One region of the Shewanella psychrophila genome, then DNA from elsewhere that is predicted to be linked to it. Evidence: predicted binding sites of a transcription regulator. Region 1 holds the regulator's gene; each other region holds the start of a gene.
What was found. The regulator LexA, encoded in region 1, represses DNA repair genes until DNA is damaged. The targets are predictions, from matches to a motif close to TACTGTATNNNNATACAGTA.
Positions count from the first base shown of each region.

Region 2: sps_RS02865 (YebG family protein) is a predicted target of LexA. The motif match lies at 2,325-2,344, and genes of this name have one in related genera.
Region 3: sps_RS08570 (DNA topoisomerase III) is a predicted target of LexA. The motif match lies at 1,935-1,954, and genes of this name have one in related genera.

Region 1 is NZ_CP014782.1:287,440-291,843, forward strand. Features, by position in the region: gene ctaD (cytochrome c oxidase subunit I) at 1-238, opposite strand, end outside; partial or broken gene coxB (cytochrome c oxidase subunit II) at 290-1,402, opposite strand; gene sps_RS01305 (cell division inhibitor SulA) at 1,837-2,349, opposite strand; gene lexA (transcriptional repressor LexA) at 2,382-2,999, opposite strand; gene plsB (glycerol-3-phosphate 1-O-acyltransferase PlsB) at 3,174-4,404, shown strand, end outside.
Region 2 is NZ_CP014782.1:616,476-620,879, forward strand. Features, by position in the region: gene sps_RS02850 (MlaD family protein) at 1-882, opposite strand, end outside; gene sps_RS02855 (paraquat-inducible protein A) at 869-1,510, opposite strand; gene sps_RS02860 (paraquat-inducible protein A) at 1,503-2,141, opposite strand; gene sps_RS02865 (YebG family protein) at 2,356-2,661, shown strand; gene sps_RS02870 (GAF domain-containing protein) at 2,679-3,137, shown strand; gene proQ (RNA chaperone ProQ) at 3,415-4,047, shown strand; gene prc (carboxy terminal-processing peptidase) at 4,073-4,404, shown strand, end outside.
Region 3 is NZ_CP014782.1:1,934,316-1,938,719, reverse strand. Features, by position in the region: gene purF (amidophosphoribosyltransferase) at 1-399, shown strand, start outside; gene sps_RS08580 (M14 family metallopeptidase) at 503-1,435, shown strand; gene sps_RS08575 (hypothetical protein) at 1,527-1,793, opposite strand; gene sps_RS08570 (DNA topoisomerase III) at 1,970-3,919, shown strand; gene sps_RS08565 (methyl-accepting chemotaxis protein) at 3,999-4,404, opposite strand, start outside.

The sequences.
Region 1 (4,404 bases):
TGGTCATCTGATTGAAGAAATTAGGTTCTATCAACTGCAGTCCTGGTTGAAATAGCTCGGCACGTATCACCATGGCCATGGCGCCACCTGTGAGGAACATGATAAAACTGAACCAGAGGTAGAGTGTGCCTATGTCTTTGTGATTGGTGGTTAACAGCCAACGTTTAATGCCCGAAGGATGCTGCTGGTGATGCTCATCATGGTGCTCGCTGGCTTCTTCGACCTGGCCGATTTCCATATTCGGTTCCGCTTCGCGGGTTAAAGTATTCATATTTACTCCCTATTGGCCATGCTGACTAACGTCAGCCGCCTGAACTGTATCGCCTGTGTTGTTGTCCCATGCGTTACGTTCATAAGTAATCACTGCGGCAATCTCTTGCGCGGTTAATTGCTTCCCAAAAGCCTGCATCGCAGTGCCCACTTTTCCATTGATAACCATCTCTAAGTGATCTGTTAATGGTCCAGTTGTTATTGGGCTGCCTTTCATTGGAGGGAATACGCCAGGTAGGCCCATGCCGTTGGGCTGATGACATGCAGCACATCGAGACATGTATACCTGTTCACCTTGAGCCATCAGCTCATCCATGGAGAGGGACTTACTCAAGGAGGCCTGTGCTTCAGCGGCTGCGGCGCTGGCTTGATTCTTTTGTTCTGCTACCCAGATGTCGAAGTCGGCTTGGCTTAGAGCCTCGACCACGATCGGCATGAAGCCATGATCTTTACCGCAGAGCTCGGCGCATTGACCTCGATAGGTACCTGGTATATCGATACGGGTCCATGCTTCATTGATGAAACCCGGATTTGCGTCTTTCTTAACCGCGAACGCGGGAACCCACCATGAGTGGATCACATCTTCTGACGTCATCAGGAAGCGTACTTTTTTATTGATAGGAAGGACTAAGGGCTTATCGACTTCGAGGAGATAGTTCTCTCCCTTCTCTTCGGTTCCCTCTATCTGCTCTCTAGGGGTTGAGAGTAGGCTAAAGAACTCTATATCTTGATCGAAATAGCTGTAATGCCATTTCCATTGAGAGCCTGTTATCTTGATGGTGATGTCGGCATCACTAGGATCTTCCATGGCGATTAAGGTCTTAGTCGCCGGAATAGCCATAAGAATGAGTATGATGAAAGGGGCTATGGTCCAGGCTATCTCGACCTTAGTACTTTCGTGGAAATTGGCTGCTACGGCACCCTTAGATTTTCGATGATTGATCATGGAATAGATCATCACACCAAAAACCACAACACCGATGGCGCAACAGATATACAGTATGATCATGTGCAGGTTGTATACCTGGCCACTGATATCTGTAACGCCCTTTGTCATATTAAGGGGCATTTCTGATGCCAAAACGTAGGGCGTAAACAGCAACGCCAGAAAACTATACAACACTCGCTTCACTAGACTTCTCCTCTGTCAAAAATTAAGACAAAGAAGAGTCACACAGTAAGTCTCTGCTCTATGCAAACTCTTCAGTTCCCAAAAAAGCAACGATGACTTCAAAGTGCAGTGGCGGTTTACTTGTTATTTTAGTTTGGCAGTCACTGACTACCTGAGTTAACCACACTCGCACCTACGGCTGAATATATCAGTACCGATTTCAGCGAGGTAAATATCTGGACTTCCACACATGGCAGGGTCTTTACTACGCCGACTACTAAATCGTTTGGATATAACAAATTATCGTTGTTATATCCCTAACTTACTTGGTGTTGAAATATTGATCAAGATCACTTTTGGTGAATTTTTCAAATATTTTAAATAAAAATCAAACACAAAAAAGTCCCTTACGGGACTTAAATAATAGATTTTCTATTCGTCAAATTGACTCGAGACTAGTGTAGAGAACCGAATAAACTGGCTTGGCTGAAGTGAGTATCTGTTTGGCTATGGGGCTTAGCATGTAAGTGGCTATTCGCATCTTCGATGACAATGCCTAGGGCTCGTGCGCTTTTTTCTACCAATTTCAGTCGGCGATTGTCCCGTGAATCTAAGGCCTGAGTCCAGCAGATGACGGCACTGGATGTGCCACTGGTGAGCGCTTTCTCCATGGCCCATAAGGTTTCAACTTCGTCCTTAGCATGAACGAGAAGGACGCGGTCCATTCTGACTCCTGCTTCGGCTAACATCTGCTTGTAGCCCATGTTGGGAGGACTGATCAATACAATCCATTGCCCCTGATGACTCAAAGTAGCAAGCTGATTACTCACTTTTCTCAGTTCCACCCGGCCCTGAGTGTGGGTGCTTACTGTGGTGATACTCGCATTACCTTGTTCGATGGACACTTGGTCAAGGGGATTCGACCATAAACCTGGGTGTCTAGGGCTATTTCCAATTAGATTTTTCATTACCAAGCTCCTTCGCCAATGAGCGATTTCATCTATTGCCAATTGCCGTTACGGATAACACCGACTGCGAGTCCTTCAATATTCAGGCTCTGGCTGGTGAGGTCGACAACTATCGGTGAATAGTCTTCATTTTCAGCATGGAGATAGACCATGCTACCTTTTTTCTCGAAGCGTTTTACTGTGACATCATCTTCCACTCGAGCCACGACAATTTGGCCATTCTTTGCTTGAGCAACCTTATGGACGGCGAGTAGATCACCTTCGAGAATACCGATATTTTTCATGCTGTCACCGCGTACTCTAAGTAGAAAGTCGGCACTAGGACGAAACATACTTGGGTCGACCTGATAATGTTGTTCTATATGCTCCTGGGCAAGGATAGGTTCACCAGCGGCAACTTGGCCTATCAAGGGTAAGCCTAATTCTTCCGGCTCCGCAGCTTGTGTGAGTCGAATACCGCGAGATGTACCAGGAATAATCTCGATACAGCCTTTTTTGGCGAGGGCCTTCAGATGTTCTTCGGCCGCATTGGCACTCTTGAAACCTAGGCGTTTAGCTATTTCGGCTCGAGTCGGAGGCATGCCGGTATCGGAAATATTGCGCTTAATCAGTTCTAGGATCTCGGCTTGTCTTGGTGTCAAAGGTCTCATGATGAATCCTGTCTTTCTATACAGTTACTGTCAGTATATACAGTATTGCAACCAGTGCAAGGATTAACCAAGTTTATTAAGTACGTAAAAGAACCTTTTGACTAGATTAGGGCTAACTCTCTTTTATCTGGTATTCTATGCCGTTATTAAGAAGACTCACATTGTATAAGAAAAATGTCGAAACAAGACTCTCTTTGGTATAAATCATTACGTTGGATTCAGAAAAAACTGGTGCTCACTGTTGTTGTGCCCCATGACCCCTTTGCCGATCTCAACTTAGACCCAGATAAGCCTGTGGTTTATGTGATGAAGACTGAATCTCTCAGTGATATCGCTTCCCTAAGTGAAATAACCAGTCAGTATGGACTTCCGAGCCCTTATGATGAGCTGGTTGTCGATGGTGAGCGCACGCCCAGAGTGGTGTGTTTGGAAGGTGCTAAGCCTCTTTTTGGGCAAAGAGAGAGCAATGAGTTTTTCTTAAATAGCTTTATGGATCTGTTGAAGGTTCATAGGCAGAAGCCTGAGCTGGATATACAGTTAGTGCCGGTTAGCCTCTACTGGGGGCGCACTCCAGGCAAAGAAGACGATACCATGAAGGCGGCAGTGTTTGAGCGCCAAAATCCGACCTGGCTCCGAAAATGTCTGATGATCCTCTTCTTGGGACGACATAATTTCGTGCAGTTTTCTAATGCTGTCTCAATTCGTTATATGGCCGATGAACACGGCACCGATAAGCGAATAGCTCACAAGCTGGCTCGTGTGGCTAGAGTCCACTTCAGTCGTCAACGTAAAGTGATGACCGGACCTGTTTTGCCTAAGCGTCAGGTACTATTTCAAGACCTGTTAAATTCTGAGTCGCTAAAGAAGGCGATTCTAGAAGAAGCGGCGAGCAAGAAAATCTCCGAAGTCGAGGCCAGAGCCAGGGCGATGGAGTACCTGGATGAAGTGGCGGCTGATTACTCCGAGAGCCTAGTGCGTATCGCAGAGCGTTTCTTGACCTGGCTGTGGAACAAGCTCTACAAGGGTATCAAGATTAAAGGTGCAGAGCAGATAAGGCAGCTACATCATGATGGCCATGAGATCATCTATGTGCCTTGTCACCGTAGTCATATGGACTACCTGCTACTGTCCTATATTCTCTATTACGAAGGTATGGTTCCACCGCACATAGCTGCGGGTATCAACCTCAACTTCTGGCCTGCGGGGCCTATGTTCCGTCGTGGCGGAGCCTTCTTCATTCGCCGTAGCTTCAGGGGGAACAAGCTTTATACGGCGGTTTTCCGTGAATATTTAGATCAATTATTCACTAAAGGTTACTCGGTAGAATACTTTACCGAAGGTGGACGTTCACGTACCGGTCGTCTGCTGGCACCTAAGACTGGCATGATTGCCATGACTCTCAATA
Region 2 (4,404 bases), 330 kb from region 1:
CACGATGGATGTACCAGTCGATACTGCATCTGATTGAGTGGCAGTCAGAGAGAACTCAATGCCGCCTTGGGCTAACTCTTGACTGTCATAGACACGGTAACTGTGTCCATTTTCGGCTCTTTGAGTGTCATCCGAAGAACTGAAACTGAGACCTCCTGCAAGGATGGATGATAGACTTTCAGATTTTATCTCTATACCTGAGAGTGAGGCGTCGATATGGAGTCCGGACACGTTCCAGAATTGAGAGTCGGTTTTTACCAGATGAGCATATTGTTTCTTTATAAAGGCAGAAAGTAAGATTTGTCTCGAGCCTTCTAGGTGATAACTAATTATTTTTCCGACGGGGATTTGCCGATAAAATATCTGTGAACCCACATCCAGAGACCCTAAGGTATCGGCTGTTAATTCAATGACCAAACCATCACTTCCCGGTAACATAGCGGGGGCATCAGTCTCAGCTTCGAAGAAGGATTGTGACTGACCACCACCGGGTTGAATAGCGATATAATTTCCCGAGAAAAGGGCATCTAAACCTTCTACTCCTGTGATTGAAGCTTTAGGCGTGACTAACCAGAATTTGGTTTGCTCATTTAAAAAGGGATCTGCTCGATAATCCATTTTAAGATCGACATTGACGCCTTGAAGGTCGTCATCAATGCTGATATCGGCCACTTTACCAACCGTTAGGCCCTGATACCGCACTAAAGTTTTACCCACATCAATACCAGTCGCGCTGGGGAAGTGGATACGTACTTCGATACCGGCTTCTCTTATACTTTTTATGCCTAACCAGGAGCCTAGGGCTATAGCCACAAGGGGCAAAAGCCAGATAGGCGAAAAAAGCTTCTTCTTAACTACTTTCGGTGTTTCAATTTGCGTCATCTTTCGATTCCAATCGATCCCAGAGTAAACGAGTATCAAGTACCTTAGCGGCGACTTGTGTCAGTAAAATCACTAAAGCAAATGCGGTTGCGGCAGGTCCAGGCTTAGCATCTAGTAACTGCCCCATATTGACCACCGCAGCGGTAATAGATATGACAAAAAGGTCAAGCATTGACCATCGTCCTATCCATTCAATAACATGAAAACCGACCATCAACCTTTTCTTGGAGATGGGCAGACGAAAACTGATGGCTAGCAGATAAATAGTCAGCCCACAGATTTTTAGAATAGGAACTAAGATACTGGCTGTAAATAATATTATCGCAATAGGGAGAATGTCCAGATCGATAAGGTGGGTAATGCCGGTAAAAATAGTATCGTGGCGTGTCTGCCCCTGACTGGTAAAGATGGTGATCGGATAAATATTTGCAGGGATCAATAAAATTGCGGCAGTGATCAGCAAGGCCCAGCTTTTTTGTAGGCTGGAATAATCTCGAAGCGCGAGCGCAGAGCCACAGCGTGAGCAATGGGTTTCCTTATGTGACATCAACTTTTGGCATGAAGGACAGAGTGTAAGGTTTAAATCTTTACCTTGTTTTCTCTGTGGCAGCTCAGAGGGGCTAGTCATCTATTAGACTCCACATATGATCCAGATGATATTCGCGCTGTAAAAACAGAGTCACAAGAAACAACATGGCAAAACAGAAAGTCCCCATTCCCAGATAGATATCGGTATAGTCCGTGAGTTGGAAAACGGAAACAAAAATACTGATCATATAAATTTCTAACATGGTGAGTTGTGAGAGTAGGCCGTGACATTTCAACAGGCGTTTCAAGATATCTCGAAAGAAAGGCACATCTAGTCGGTACTTGATGATCAAAATTTGCGAAAGCACAGATAAAAGCAGTAATCCAGGTGCGATGACCGCCGAAGTGAGTACGGCAATTGCGACGACCCAATACCCTTGATTTGCTACAGCCATGGCACCTTCGAGGGTGGTTGTGGTTCTGATGCTGCCAAGAAAATGTAACTCGAGAACAGGGAGTAAATTTGCCGGGATGAAAAAAATGATCGCGGTTAGGCAAAGGGCTAACATGCCGTTTAAGGAGCAATAAGGTGCATCATAGATGGCTGTATGACATCGAGGGCATAAGGCGCGAACAGACGAAGGTAAGGCTCGCTTCCGAATTACGAGATCGCAAGAGCGACACAGGGTCACACTGGTATCTGCACATCGATGTTCCGTAAGTAATTTCAATCTCTCTGACACACCCGTTATCGTTAACACTTAACTTGAAGATACTTGTTAACTCACTTGAACTTCTTGTAATGGAGTCATGTTTACTGGCGAATACCCTGATAGATATCACACTACAATCAGACAGATAATATCAGGTTTTCAGGAATACTTGCATAAGAAGTTACATTTATGAGACCCTACAACTGTATATATAAACAGTGAGAGGGATGTTATGGCGGTTGTAACTAAATTTGTAGTGGTCCGAGAGGGGGTTGAGAAAATGACATTCACATCTAAAAAGGAGGCTGATGCCTACGATAAGATGCTTGATATCGCCGATAATCTAACCCCCTTCTTAGCTGAGTCAGAATTAGACATAGATGAAGTAACCTGTGAGAAGTTGAGTTTTTATCTTGCTCAACACAAGGACCTATTGCTCAGTTTACTTAAAGGTGTTGTCCCTCAGCAAACAGAGACGACAGAAATCAAGAAAAAGACTAAGAAAGCCGACCCTAAAAATGTCGATACAAAAAAATAAAGTGTTAGGAAGTTTGTATGAAAACTGAATTTTATCAAACACTGAACCGTCAAGCCCAAGCCCTTCTCCAGGGGGAAGACGACTTAGTGGCAGCGATGGCCAACTTTTCCGCCTTACTCAATGACTCATTAGAAGAGCTAAATTGGGTGGGGTTTTACCTGCTAAAAGGTGATCAACTTGTGTTAGGCCCATTTCAGGGGCGGGTTGCCTGTACGCGTATCCCTCTGGGAAAGGGAGTCTGTGGTTCGGCAGCATTAGAACAGAAGACGTATAGAGTGGCCGATGTTCATCAATTTTCAGGACACATTGCTTGTGATGCAGCGAGTAATTCAGAAATCGTTATCCCAGTTATCAAGGACAACCGAATTATCGGTGTGCTAGATATAGACAGCCCTAAGCTCGCTCGATTCGATGAAATCGATGAAATAGGACTAGAAAACTTAGTCTCTAGCTTCGAAAATGCGTTATTTGGCTAAACTATAAGCAATTTTGGGTAATTCGTGTTCGCAATCGTCAAACTCGGGTTTATAATAGGCGGTTCGAATACTAAGGACGTCGAGGATATTCCTAGGTGGGAATGAATGCTTGGCGTTTGTTAATTGTAATTGCTAAAGTATGTCTGCCGTGTTTGCGCTGCGTTTCGATAATTCTGTTTAGGATTTTCTGATTGAGCCCGCGAAAGACAAATATAAACGACACTGAATAGTCCATTTTATGTCTAGTCAGTGCCCCTTTTAAACTGTGGAAGTAATAATGGAATCAACAGACAAGTTGACCGACACCAACGCAATTCTTGCGTATTTATATGAAACATTTCCTTTGTGCTTTATTGCCGAAGGTGAAACTAAACCATTAAAGATTGGATTGTTTCAGGAGTTGGCTGAAAGGTTAGCTGATGATTCTAAAGTCAGTAAAACTCAATTGAGAATTGCTTTGAGACGCTATACTAGTAGCTGGCGTTATCTGAAGGGCGTAAAAGTTGGTGTTCAGCGAATTGATCTTGATGGAAATGAGTGCGGTGAGTTAGAGCAAGAGCATATCGATCACGCACAATTGACACTTAAAGAGAGTCAGGAAAAGGCGAAAGCGAAACGCGTTGCGAAAGCTGCAGCGGCAAGGAAGGAAGGGCAAGCTGCTAAGCAAGCCAAGAAACCTGCACCTAAGCGTGTTAAGCCAGCGGCTAAAAAGCCAGCAAAAGAGCCAGCGCCTGTTGTTAATTTGACGCCAGCAGTGTTAAATGAGCTAAAACAAAATCAGCGTGTTAGTGTCAAACTAGGTAAGTCACCAGTTTCAGGTGTTATCATTGACATTAAGAAAAAAGATGTTCAAGTCCAATTGGACTCAGGCCTAACCATAAAAGTTAGTGTCGATCACATCATGCTATAAATTCTAGTAAAGGAGTAACTTGTTGATGCGAAAAATTACCCTGGCTGTCTCAATCGCCAGTATATTTGTTGGATTTTCGGCTTGGGCGTTAACCCCAACAATTCCATTCAGCGAGTTACCCGCTTTAACGCAGGAGCCGCAACACAAAGTTGCGAGCAAGCGCGTTACTGGCCTTTTCACTCGTTCCCACTATCACAGATTTGACTTAGATGATGCTTTTTCCGAGCAGGTATTTAAACGATATCTAAAACAGCTCGATTACCGACGTAATGTGCTGCTTCAGAGTGATCTGGATAGCTTTAAAGTATATTCGAAGCAGTTCGATGACATGCTGAAAAGTGGTGATTTAACTCCTGC
Region 3 (4,404 bases), 1.6 Mb from region 1:
TCCGAGCAAATCATCGAGATGGCTCGTGAAGCTGGCGCGAAGAAAGTGTATTTTGCTTCGGCTGCACCAGAAATTCGTTTCCCTAACGTTTATGGTATCGATATGCCAACAGCCAGCGAGTTGATTGCTCATGGTCGTGATGTCGATGAGATCAGTAAGATGATTGGTGCCGATGGCATGATTTTCCAAGATCTTGAAGACTTAGCGGAAGCGGTTCGTATGGAGAATCCTGAGATTAAGCGTTTCGAGACCTCGGTTTTCGATGGGAATTACATTACTAACGATGTGGATCAGACTTACTTAGATCACATCACTCAGTTACGTAATGATGATGCTAAGGCTAACCGCAGCAAAGATATCGGCACTAACTTAGAGCTTCATAACGTTTGTCATCCATAGATGTTAGTCTGCTAGGGGCTCTAAGGAGTCATTAAGTGTCATAAAAGCCGACGTCTCATTGTGAGTGTCGGCTTTTTTATTGTTAAAGTTCAGGGGAGTACAGATGGTTCAACAAAGCAGTTACCCAATAGGTTTAAGTGGCCAAGTATGGGGCGAGTCTGAAAAAGCGAAATGGCTGAAAGCACAAACGATCAAACGTTCTTATCTGCAAGAGGTCGTGGCTAAAATTGCCCCGTTTGCAGAGCACTTTCAAGTCGACCAGTACGGTGCCTTGTCATATAACCCCAGTGAATACCCCTTATTTGTGGTTAAGTCAAAGCAGTGGAGTGAGGATAAGCCGACTGTGCTAGTTACAGGCGGGGTTCATGGCTATGAAACCAGTGGTGTACAAGGCGCGATCCGTTTCTTGGAAACTAAGGCGAAGGAGTATGAAGACAGGTTTAATATCCTGGTTGCTCCTTGCGTTAGCCCTTGGGGATATGAAACCATCAACCGCTGGAACCCAAATGCGGTCGATCCTAATCGCTCATTCTATCAAGACAGTCCAGCCGAAGAGTCTGCAGCCTTGATGGCTTATGTTGAAGATTTAGGTATTGATATCACCGCGCATATTGACCTACATGAAACAACAGATACGGATAACTCTGAGTTCAGGCCGGCTTTAGCGGCCAGAGATGCAGTGGAGCATAGCAATTGGAATATTCCCGATGGTTTCTATCTGGTGGGTAACACTGAGTTGCCAGCAGATGACTTTCAAACTGCAATTATCGAATCAGTTGTTAAGGTTACCCATATTGCTCCGGCCGATGATGCAGGCAAACTTATTGGGGCGCCATTGTCTCAATTTGGTGTGATTAATTACGCTACTAAAGCGCTAGGTCTATGTATTGGATTCAGTGACAGTGTCTACGCGACCACCACTGAAGTGTATCCGGATAGCCCTAAAGTTGATGATGAGAACTGTATTTTGGCACAAGTCGCCGCTATTACAGGTGGACTAGACTATATTTTACCACTTTCTAAACCGCTGACTTAACACTGTATATAAAGAATCATCAACGCATTAGCGTTAACTCATTTACAGAGTTAACGCTTGCCTTCATGTTTTTACAAGCTAAAACAGTAACTCAAGCTAAGTGAACACACCAAACTAGCATCCAAGTGGCGAACAGCACGCTAGCCGCACGTTTACTCACTGTATGACCCATGCTGATCCCAATGAGCGTGCTAATACAGGTTAAGACAATTTGCATGGTCACCAATAGCATTAGTTCGAAGAACTTATTGTCGGTTACCAGAGGGGTGATCAATAGCGCAACCGCAGTCACCATAAGGAAATGATATAAGAGTAGTTTATCTAAACTGCTGCCGGTTCCCGTTGTCGTTACAATCATGAATGACCTCCCTTAAAAACGAGTGAATAAGCCAATAATACCTAATTGATAATCATTCTCAACTGAGTTTACAAAAGGATGGGCTATTACCTTGTCAATTTACATCAAACCATTGCGGCTAATTGCGCTTTAGGCTAAAGTTACTGGTAATTTGTACAGTAGTTTGAGTTCCACTTATGATTCTTTATATCGCAGAAAAACCTTCCCTTGGCCGAGCCATCGCCGATGTGCTACCTAAGCCCCATAAAAAGGGTGATGGTCATATCATGGCGGCTAACGGTGATTGTGTTTCCTGGTGTATTGGTCATCTGTTAGAGCAGGCTGAGCCCGATAGTTACGATGCCGCATACAAGTCGTGGAAATTCGAGCATCTGCCCATCATTCCTGAAAAGTGGAAGATGAAGCCTAAACCTAAGACCCGCAGCCAATTGACGGTTCTCAGAGGCTTAGTAAAAAAGGCGTCTCAACTGGTCAATGCCGGCGATCCTGATAGAGAGGGGCAGCTGTTAGTCGATGAGGTGATTTCTCATCTGGGGGTCAAGGGCGATAAGCTTAACGAGACACAACGTTTGCTGATCAGCGATCTCAACCCCCAAGCTGTCAAACGGGCTCTTGGTCAGATGCGTAGTAACCGTGAATTTATTCCACTTTCTACTTCTGCCTTAGCCCGCTCTCGTGCCGATTGGCTTTATGGCATGAACATGACCAGAGCTTACACCCTACAAGGTCGTAAGGTGGGCTATCAGGGTGTGTTATCTGTAGGGCGTGTGCAGACTCCATTGTTAGGCCTAGTGGTTCGTCGTGATGAAGAGATAGCTAACTTTGTTTCAAAGGCTTTCTATGAGGTGCTGGCCAATCTGACTACAGAGCAAAATGAAGCATTTAAAGCCAAATGGCAGCCCAGTGAAGCCTGCCAACCTTACATGGATGAAGAAGGGAGAGTCTTGTCTAAAGGGCTGGCACAAAATGTGGTTGGTCGCATCAGTGATAAATCAGCGGAAGTCACTCAAGTTGTTGCTAAAGACAAGAAGCAAAATGCGCCTCTGCCTTATAGTCTGTCTTCCCTGCAGATTGATGCAGCCAAACGCTACGGTATGAGTGCCAAAGAGGTGCTCGACACCTGTCAGACCCTTTACGAGCGACATAAGTTGATCACTTACCCGAGATCTGACAGCCGCTATCTGCCGGCCGAACAGTTTGCTCAAGCCCCTCAAGTCATAGATGCCGTGCTCTTCGGGGCTGGTGAGCTTGTTGAGAAAAGCGATAAGCCAGATCCTAAGATAAAATCTAAGGCCTGGAATGACAGCAAGGTCGATGCTCACCACGCCATCATACCCACAGAAAAACGAGCAAACCTCTCGAGTCTGAATGCTAGAGAGAAGCAGGTTTATCTACAAGTGGCGAGGCAATATCTAGCCCAGTTTTATCCGCCTTATCTCTACAGTGAAACAGAAGTTCAGATATTGATTGAAGGCGGTCATTTCAAGACTAAGGCCAAGCAGGAAAGGGCGCTGGGCTGGAAGCAGCTTTTTAATCGAAATAGTGAAAACTCACAGTTAACGGCAACCAATGGCAATGATGAAGATGAACTCACTAAACAGCGATTGCCAGCACTGAAGAAAGGTCAAACACTTCATTCGGCGGCCGGGGAGCTTATCGAGAAGCAGACTCAGCCACCGAAACATTTTACCGACGCCACCTTGCTTGGGGCCATGACAGGCATTAATCGCTATGTGACGGATCCCGAGATCAGAAAAATATTGAAAGATACTGATGGACTGGGCACTGAAGCGACTCGAGCCGGGATCATAGAGTTACTGTTTAAGCGCACCTTCCTTAGTAGGCAAGGAAAAACCATTATCGCCACTGAGGTCGGCAAGGGACTGATAAACAGTTTGCCCATGAGTGCAACCACGCCTGATATGACAGCATTGTGGGAGAGTAATCTCGATGCCATTAGTCGCAAGGAAGCTAAGTATCAAAGTTTTATGACACCGTTAGTCGACTCACTTGGCCAGTTGATCATTCAGGCAGGTTCACAATTGCCGACAGCATTACAAGGTGTTAAAGCGCCGAAAAGCAGCTTTAAGAAGCGTCGTTACACTAAGAAGAAAACCAAGAGTTAATCAGATCAATCGGAATTAAAAGGAGAGAACGATTCTCTCCTTTTAATTTTGGCTTGTTATATCGGTTGGTATTAATCGATTACAAGATGAAAGTGGATACCTGAGCGTTAAGATCGTTGGCGCGATCTTTCAGTTTTTTAGCCTGTGACAAGTCTGCCGTAGCTGAATTGGTGATCTCATCGGTAACATCTTTAATTGCGACAGTGTTTTGGGTGATTTCTCCCGTCACTTGGGTCTGCTCTTCAGCCGCTGTCGCGATTTGCCCGGCCATATCTGAAATGGCATTAACCGCTTGAGTGATCTCCTCGAGGGCATTAGCCGCAGCATTGACATCTGACACACTGTTACTGGCCAATCCTTGACTACTTTCCATCAAGTGAACGGCTTTCTCAGTCGTGTTTCTTAGGGTCTCAATCGTGGTGTAGATCTCTTGGGTTGAGTCCTGTGTGCGGCGAGACAAGACCCGTACTTCATCGGCGACGACG